Regions from separate parts of the Bacillus arachidis genome, predicted to be linked through region 2. Evidence: a T-box and tRNA genes for the amino acid it is inferred to sense, from the RefSeq annotation. Region 2 holds a T-box; the other holds one or more tRNA genes.
What was found. The T-box of region 2 lies ahead of leuS (leucine--tRNA ligase). A T-box ahead of a tRNA ligase gene usually reads a tRNA of that ligase, here a tRNA-Leu.
Positions count from the first base shown of each region.

Region 1 (4,143 bases), 940 kb from region 2:
TTCGAAATATGCACGTTGCATTTGTTTTCGGAGCCATGTAGGCATAAGAATCCCTCCTTGTTTAATCCGGCTCTAACAAGCAGCTCCCTACACACTAAGATAAGATTCAAAGTAAGTGAAAAACTCAATCTTAGGAACTGCTTATAAGAGTTTGGTTAGCGAAGTTCCATGAATAGATGTGGAAGAGGCTAGTTCATAGAAGTTGCGCTTTTTGAATGAGGATGGGTATATGTACTATTTAATATATGTATAAGAAAGAAGAAAAGTGTAAGTTTATTTTTAGTTTTTAGGGGGATGAAAATGAATGGAAAAGAAATTCAAAGACTTGTAGAAGAAATATCGTTGCAATATTTCGGGAGGGCTTTTTTACATAAAGCAATGTTCAATAAACGACTACGTACAACTGGTGGAAGGTATTTGCTCAGAAGTCATAATATAGAATTAAACTATCGTCATTACGAAGTGTATGGAAAAGAAGAATTAATTGGCATTATTAAGCATGAGTTGTGCCATTATCATTTGCACATTATGGGGAGAGGGTATCAACATCGAGATCGAGATTTTCGTCAGTTATTAAAAGAGGTTGGAGCCCCTAGATTTTGTAAGAGAATAACAGGTGAGAGAACAGAGCCTAAAACACATGTGTATGAATGCATGGAATGTACGCTTCAATATGTAAGAAGGCGTCAAATCAATACAAAAAGATATGTTTGCGGAAAGTGTAAGGGGAAATTAAAAGAGATAAAAAACACCTTGACAGTTAAAAATCAATCCAGTATATTATAAACATGTCACGTTTGTACAAGATGTTGTATAAATGACTTGACTTACAATATGAATTTTTATAAGATGTAAATTGTCTTTCTTATTCCGCAGTAGCTCAGTGGTAGAGCTATCGGCTGTTAACCGATCGGTCGTAGGTTCGAGTCCTACCTGCGGAGCCATACAGAGAAGTACCCAAGTGGCTCAAGGGGCTCCCCTGCTAAGGGAGTAGATCGCTAACGCGGTGCGAGGGTTCGAATCCCTTCTTCTCTGCCATTTTATTGGCCCGTTGGTCAAGTGGTTAAGACACCGCCCTTTCACGGCGGTAACACGGGTTCGAATCCCGTACGGGTCACCACTTTTGGAGGATTAGCTCAGCTGGGAGAGCACCTGCCTTACAAGCAGGGGGTCGGCGGTTCGATCCCGTCATCCTCCACCATATATAAATAGTATCGTCGCGGGGTGGAGCAGTCCGGTAGCTCGTCGGGCTCATAACCCGAAGGTCGCAGGTTCAAATCCTGTCCCCGCAACCAAATGGTCCCGTGGTGTAGTGGTTAACATGCCTGCCTGTCACGCAGGAGATCGCCGGTTCGACCCCGGTCGGGACCGCCATTTTAACTGCTGCTATTGAGCAGTTGTTTTTTATTGCTTATTGTGATATGATGTTTTTTGTCGCTAAATAAAGAATGTTTTTTGATGGGCTATAGCCAAGCGGTAAGGCAACGGACTTTGACTCCGTCATGCGCTGGTTCGAATCCAGCTAGCCCAGCCATTTACGAGCCATTAGCTCAGTTGGTAGAGCATCTGACTTTTAATCAGAGGGTCGAAGGTTCGAGTCCTTCATGGCTCACTCTTTTTTATTTCCGCGGGTGTGGCGGAATTGGCAGACGCACCAGACTTAGGATCTGGCGCCTTTGGCGTGGGGGTTCGACTCCCTTCACCCGCATATGCGGTCGTGGCGGAATGGCAGACGCGCTAGGTTGAGGGCCTAGTGGGGGAAACCCCGTGGAGGTTCAAGTCCTCTCGGCCGCACCAAAGAAAAAATAAAAAAGTACTTGCATTAGAAAAACTAATGTGATAAGATAATTGAGTCGCTGAAAAACAACGACGACAAAACAACTAGATTAAGCGCCCGTAGCTCAATTGGATAGAGCGTTTGACTACGGATCAAAAGGTTAGGGGTTCGAGTCCTCTCGGGCGCGCCATTACGGGAAGTGGCTCAGCTTGGTAGAGCACCTGGTTTGGGACCAGGGGGTCGCAGGTTCAAATCCTGTCTTCCCGACCACGCGGGTGTAGTTTAGTGGTAAAACAAGAGCCTTCCAAGCTCTGGTCGAGAGTTCGATTCTCTTCACCCGCTTTTAGTTCTTTGAAAACTGAACGAAACAAACAACGTGAAACGTCAATTTTTATTTTAGATGCTAGACAAACTAACTTTATTGGAGAGTTTGATCCTGGCTCAGGATGAACGCTGGCGGCGTGCCTAATACATGCAAGTCGAGCGAATGGATTAAGAGCTTGCTCTTATGAAGTTAGCGGCGGACGGGTGAGTAACACGTGGGTAACCTGCCCATAAGACTGGGATAACTCCGGGAAACCGGGGCTAATACCGGATAACATTTTGCGCTGCATGGCGCGAAATTGAAAGGCGGCTTCGGCTGTCACTTATGGATGGACCCGCGTCGCATTAGCTAGTTGGTGAGGTAACGGCTCACCAAGGCAACGATGCGTAGCCGACCTGAGAGGGTGATCGGCCACACTGGGACTGAGACACGGCCCAGACTCCTACGGGAGGCAGCAGTAGGGAATCTTCCGCAATGGACGAAAGTCTGACGGAGCAACGCCGCGTGAGTGATGAAGGCTTTCGGGTCGTAAAACTCTGTTGTTAGGGAAGAACAAGTGCTAGTTGAATAAGCTGGCACCTTGACGGTACCTAACCAGAAAGCCACGGCTAACTACGTGCCAGCAGCCGCGGTAATACGTAGGTGGCAAGCGTTATCCGGAATTATTGGGCGTAAAGCGCGCGCAGGTGGTTTCTTAAGTCTGATGTGAAAGCCCACGGCTCAACCGTGGAGGGTCATTGGAAACTGGGAGACTTGAGTGCAGAAGAGGAAAGTGGAATTCCATGTGTAGCGGTGAAATGCGTAGAGATATGGAGGAACACCAGTGGCGAAGGCGACTTTCTGGTCTGTAACTGACACTGAGGCGCGAAAGCGTGGGGAGCAAACAGGATTAGATACCCTGGTAGTCCACGCCGTAAACGATGAGTGCTAAGTGTTAGAGGGTTTCCGCCCTTTAGTGCTGAAGTTAACGCATTAAGCACTCCGCCTGGGGAGTACGGCCGCAAGGCTGAAACTCAAAGGAATTGACGGGGGCCCGCACAAGCGGTGGAGCATGTGGTTTAATTCGAAGCAACGCGAAGAACCTTACCAGGTCTTGACATCCTCTGACAACCCTAGAGATAGGGCTTCCCCTTCGGGGGCAGAGTGACAGGTGGTGCATGGTTGTCGTCAGCTCGTGTCGTGAGATGTTGGGTTAAGTCCCGCAACGAGCGCAACCCTTGATCTTAGTTGCCATCATTAAGTTGGGCACTCTAAGGTGACTGCCGGTGACAAACCGGAGGAAGGTGGGGATGACGTCAAATCATCATGCCCCTTATGACCTGGGCTACACACGTGCTACAATGGACGGTACAAAGAGCTGCAAGACCGCGAGGTGGAGCTAATCTCATAAAACCGTTCTCAGTTCGGATTGTAGGCTGCAACTCGCCTACATGAAGCTGGAATCGCTAGTAATCGCGGATCAGCATGCCGCGGTGAATACGTTCCCGGGCCTTGTACACACCGCCCGTCACACCACGAGAGTTTGTAACACCCGAAGTCGGTGGGGTAACCTTTTGGAGCCAGCCGCCTAAGGTGGGACAGATGATTGGGGTGAAGTCGTAACAAGGTAGCCGTATCGGAAGGTGCGGCTGGATCACCTCCTTTCTATGGAGAATTGATGAACGCTGTTCATCAATATAAGTTTCCGTGTTTCGTTTTGTTCAGTTTTGAGAGAACTATCTCTCAGAAATAAATGTATGTTCTTTGAAAACTAGATAACAGTGTAGCTCATATTTTTTAATTTTAGTTTGGTTAAGTTAGAAAGGGCGCACGGTGGATGCCTTGACACTAGGAGTCGATGAAGGACGGGACTAACGCCGATATGCTTCGGGGAGCTGTAAGTAAGCTTTGATCCGAAGATTTCCGAATGGGGAAACCCACCATACGTAATGGTATGGTATCCTTATCTGAATACATAGGGTAAGGAAGACAGACCCAGGGAACTGAAACATCTAAGTACCTGGAGGAAGAGAAAGCAAATGCGATTTCCTGAGTAGCGGCG
Region 1 is NZ_CP127376.1:245,908-250,050, forward strand. It holds gene cmpA (cortex morphogenetic protein CmpA) at 1-45, opposite strand, end outside; gene QRY57_RS03015 (SprT family protein) at 301-786, shown strand; tRNA gene QRY57_RS03020 (tRNA-Asn) at 870-944, shown strand; tRNA gene QRY57_RS03025 (tRNA-Ser) at 948-1,038, shown strand; tRNA gene QRY57_RS03030 (tRNA-Glu) at 1,046-1,120, shown strand; tRNA gene QRY57_RS03035 (tRNA-Val) at 1,126-1,201, shown strand; tRNA gene QRY57_RS03040 (tRNA-Met) at 1,219-1,295, shown strand; tRNA gene QRY57_RS03045 (tRNA-Asp) at 1,299-1,374, shown strand; tRNA gene QRY57_RS03050 (tRNA-Gln) at 1,460-1,534, shown strand; tRNA gene QRY57_RS03055 (tRNA-Lys) at 1,540-1,612, shown strand; tRNA gene QRY57_RS03060 (tRNA-Leu) at 1,628-1,708, shown strand; tRNA gene QRY57_RS03065 (tRNA-Leu) at 1,712-1,797, shown strand; tRNA gene QRY57_RS03070 (tRNA-Arg) at 1,891-1,967, shown strand; tRNA gene QRY57_RS03075 (tRNA-Pro) at 1,971-2,047, shown strand; tRNA gene QRY57_RS03080 (tRNA-Gly) at 2,049-2,119, shown strand; rRNA gene QRY57_RS03085 (16S ribosomal RNA) at 2,196-3,746, shown strand; rRNA gene QRY57_RS03090 (23S ribosomal RNA) at 3,892-4,143, shown strand, end outside.
Region 1: it has a tRNA-Leu gene. The T-box ahead of leuS (leucine--tRNA ligase) is inferred to sense a tRNA for this amino acid. The anticodon was not compared.

Region 2 (4,143 bases):
CTGGAACTCCTCCTTGTGCTCCGCCTACAAATGCCGGAAATGTAGTTGGTGCTCCTACTGGAACTCCTCCTTGTGCCCCGCCTACAAATGCTGGAAATGTAGTTGGTGCCCCTACTGGAACTCCTCCTTGTGCTCCAGCTACAGATGTAGGGAATCCTGCTGATACGCCCCCCATCCATGTTGGGTTTCCGCCGCATCCTCGCTGCATGGCCCCTGCCTTTAACATATTCGTCTCACCTGACATAAAGCCATGTGATGCGTTATTATTCATCCCTCTCATTTCTTTCACCTCTTCCTCTCAACTTAGCCTACCTTTTTTATCATATTTCACATGAGAGAATAGGTGTTTGTCTACAAATAAATTCCTTCATCACAAAAAAAGAGCAATCCCAAAAAGGACTGCTCTTTCGTATTAGTTTGCAACAATATTAACAAGTTTTCCAGGAACAACAATTACTTTACGAACTGTTTTTCCTTCAATTTGTTCTTTAACTGCCTCAATCGCTAGTTGTTCCATTTCTTCTTTTGATGCGTCTTTTTTCGTTTTCAGTTTTGCACGAACTTTACCCATAACTTGAACAACGATTTCAACTTCATCTTCTACAAGTTTTGACTCATCAAATGTTGGCCAGCTTGCATATGTGATTGTTTCACTGTGTCCAAGTTTGCTCCAAAGTTCTTCAGCAACGTGTGGTGCAACTGGTGCAATCATTTTCACGAAACCTTCTACATATTCTTTCGGAAGAACTTCTGCTTTATATGCATCGTTAATGAACATCATCATTTGAGAGATTGCCGTGTTAAAGCGAAGCTCTGCATAGTCTTCTGTTACTTTCTTCACCGTTTGATGGTATGCCTTTTCAAGTTCTTTATTTGGTGCATCAGTAATTTTCTCACTTAGTTCACCGTTATCTTGAACAAATAGACGCCATACGCGATCTAAGAAGCGACGAGCTCCATCAAGGCCATTTTCAGACCAAGCGATTGAAGCATCTAATGGTCCCATGAACATTTCGTAAAGACGAAGTGTATCTGCACCATGACTTGCTACGATATCATCAGGATTTACAACGTTACCTTTTGATTTACTCATTTTCTCGTTGTTTTCACCTAAGATCATACCTTGGTTAAATAGTTGTTGGAATGGCTCTTTCGTTGGAACCACACCGATATCATATAATACTTTATGCCAGAAACGAGCATATAGTAAGTGAAGTACAGCATGCTCTGCACCGCCGATATAAATATCAACTGGAAGCCATTGTTTTACTTTTTCAGGATCTACAAGTGCTTCGCTGTTGTTTGGATCAATATAACGTAGGTAGTACCAGCAGCTACCAGCCCATTGTGGCATTGTATTTGTTTCACGACGACCTTTTTTACCAGTTTCAGGATCTACAACGTTCACCCACTCTTCAATGTTTGCAAGTGGTGATTCACCTGTACCAGATGGGCGAATATTTTCTGTTTTTGGAAGAACTAGTGGTAATTCTTCTTCTTTCACAGCTGTCATTGTACCATCTTCCCAATGGATAACTGGAATTGGCTCACCCCAATAACGTTGACGGCTGAATAACCAGTCACGAAGACGGTATGTTACTTTTTGATTTCCTGCACTTGTTACTTCAAGCCATTCAATCATTTTTGCAATTGCTTCTTCTTTATTTAAACCATCTAAGAATGCCGAGTTTACGTGCGCACCATCACCTGTATGTGCTTCTTTTGTGATGTCTCCGCCTTTTACAACTTCTTTCATAGGAAGATCGAAGTTTTTCGCAAATTCATAATCACGCTCATCGTGAGCTGGAACTGCCATTACAGCACCTGTTCCGTAAGTTGCAAGAACATAGTCAGCAATCCAAATTGGTAATTTCTCACCGTTTACTGGGTTAATTGCATAAGCACCAGTGAATACGCCTGTTTTTTCTTTCGCAAGTTCTGTACGCTCTAAATCACTTTTCGCTTTTACAGAATCAATGTATGCTTCTACTGCTTCTTTTTGGTCTGCAGTTGTAATTTCTGCAACAAGTGCATGCTCTGGAGCAAGTACGCAGTAAGTTGCGCCAAATAGTGTATCAGGACGCGTTGTGAAGATTGTAAACTTCTTATCTGTACCATCGATATTGAAGTGTACTTCTGCACCTTCAGAACGACCAATCCAGTTACGCTGCATATCTTTTAAGCTTTCTGGCCAATCAAGCTCATCTAGATCTTCAAGTAGGCGATCTGCATAGGCAGTGATTTTTAACATCCATTGTTTCATCGGACGACGCTCAACAGGATGTCCGCCGCGCTCACTCTTACCGTCGATTACTTCTTCGTTTGCAAGTACTGTACCAAGTGCTGGGCACCAGTTTACAGGAATTTCATCTACGTAAGCTAATCCTTTTTCAAATAGCTGTAAGAAAATCCATTGTGTCCATTTGTAGTAGTTTGGATCTGTTGTATTTACTTCACGGTCCCAATCATAAGAGAAACCTAATGCTTTAATTTGATTGCGGAACGTGTTAATGTTTTTCTCTGTAAATTCTGCTGGGCTGTTTCCAGTATCAAGTGCATATTGCTCTGCTGGAAGACCGAATGCATCCCATCCCATTGGATGAAGAACATTATATCCTTGCATACGTTTCATACGAGATAAAATATCCGTTGCTGTATATCCTTCTGGATGTCCTACGTGTAGGCCTGCACCTGATGGATATGGGAACATATCTAGTGCATAAAATTTTGGTTTTTCTGTCTCATCTGGCGTACGGAATGTTTTATTCTCTTCCCAATACGATTGCCACTTCTTCTCAATTTCTTGATGATTAAAGCTCATGAGATATCCTCCATTCAAGTTATATTTATTTTCACCGCCTAAAATACAAAAAACCTCTCATCCCTAGAAAGGGACGAGAGGTTATAGATTCCCGCGGTACCACCCTAAATTAATGTAATAAAAGATGTTCAAAACGTCCCGTAAAGGTCGCTAGACAAGCATCAATATATACATTCGCTTAGATCCGTAACGTGGATTAACGGCAATTGCTACTTCATTTCACAACTGCAACTCAAAGGCGAGTTCATAACGAAACGTGGATTGACTTGCACCGACCGTCAATTCTCTAAACCAGCTTCTATTACTACTACTCCTTCTCACTGTTATTACAATATGAGTTAATTTAAATATATTCTAAAACAAGTTACATGTTCCGTCAAACTAAACCGCAATTTTTTCTTCTACTGTTTCTTCTACTTTTACTCGTTTATCATACATACTCGTTGCGATAAGTGCTACTACAAGCATTACCATGATTGCAATAAACAATACTTCCATATTATATAAGTCAACAATCGCTCCGCCGACAACAGGTCCAAACATTTTTCCAACAGTCGCCGCACTATTTACAACGCCTTGATAGAAACCAATCTTATCATTTGGCGCAAGGATATTTGCAATTGTTGGAACAGCTGGCCATACAAATAATTCACCAATTGTTAATGTCACCATCGCGACAAGGAACATCGTGAATTGCTGCGCTTGACTAAGTACGATAAATGACACTGCAAAAATACCGATTCCGATCATGATTTGTTGTTTTAAAGAACGATTCATCGCACGAATCATCATACTTACAAGCGGCTGTGCACAAACGATCATTGCCCCGTTTATCGTCCATAATAAACTATAATGACGAAGGCTAATATTTAGCTCCTGCATATGCGTCGCAATTGCACCTTGCCACTGTACATATGTAACCCAGCATAAAGCATATGCTACACATACGATAAGAAGCGCCTTGAATCCTGGTGTAAGTGACCAACCTTTTTTCGCTTTGACCGCTGTTTGTATACTTTGTTCGTTTTTGTCCTCCATACCACGGAATCCGATAAAGGCAATTAAAAAGAAGATACAGTATAAAATAAAGTTCGCTAAGAAAATATAATCAAAACGATACGAAGCAACTAAACCACCGCACGCCGTTCCAACAGCGATTCCAACATTTTGTCCAACATACATCGCATTAAATGCTCTTCGTCCTCCCTCTGGCCACACAGTGCCAACCATTGCGTACATCGATGGAAAGACCATTCCAGACCCGAATCCAATTAACGCTAGCCAAACAACATACAACGGCCAACCATGGAAAAACACAAGAC
Region 2 is NZ_CP127376.1:4,214,934-4,219,076, forward strand. It holds gene QRY57_RS23310 (hypothetical protein) at 1-280, opposite strand, end outside; gene leuS (leucine--tRNA ligase) at 413-2,821, opposite strand; T-box leader at 2,888-3,151, opposite strand; gene QRY57_RS23320 (MDR family MFS transporter) at 3,203-4,143, opposite strand, start outside.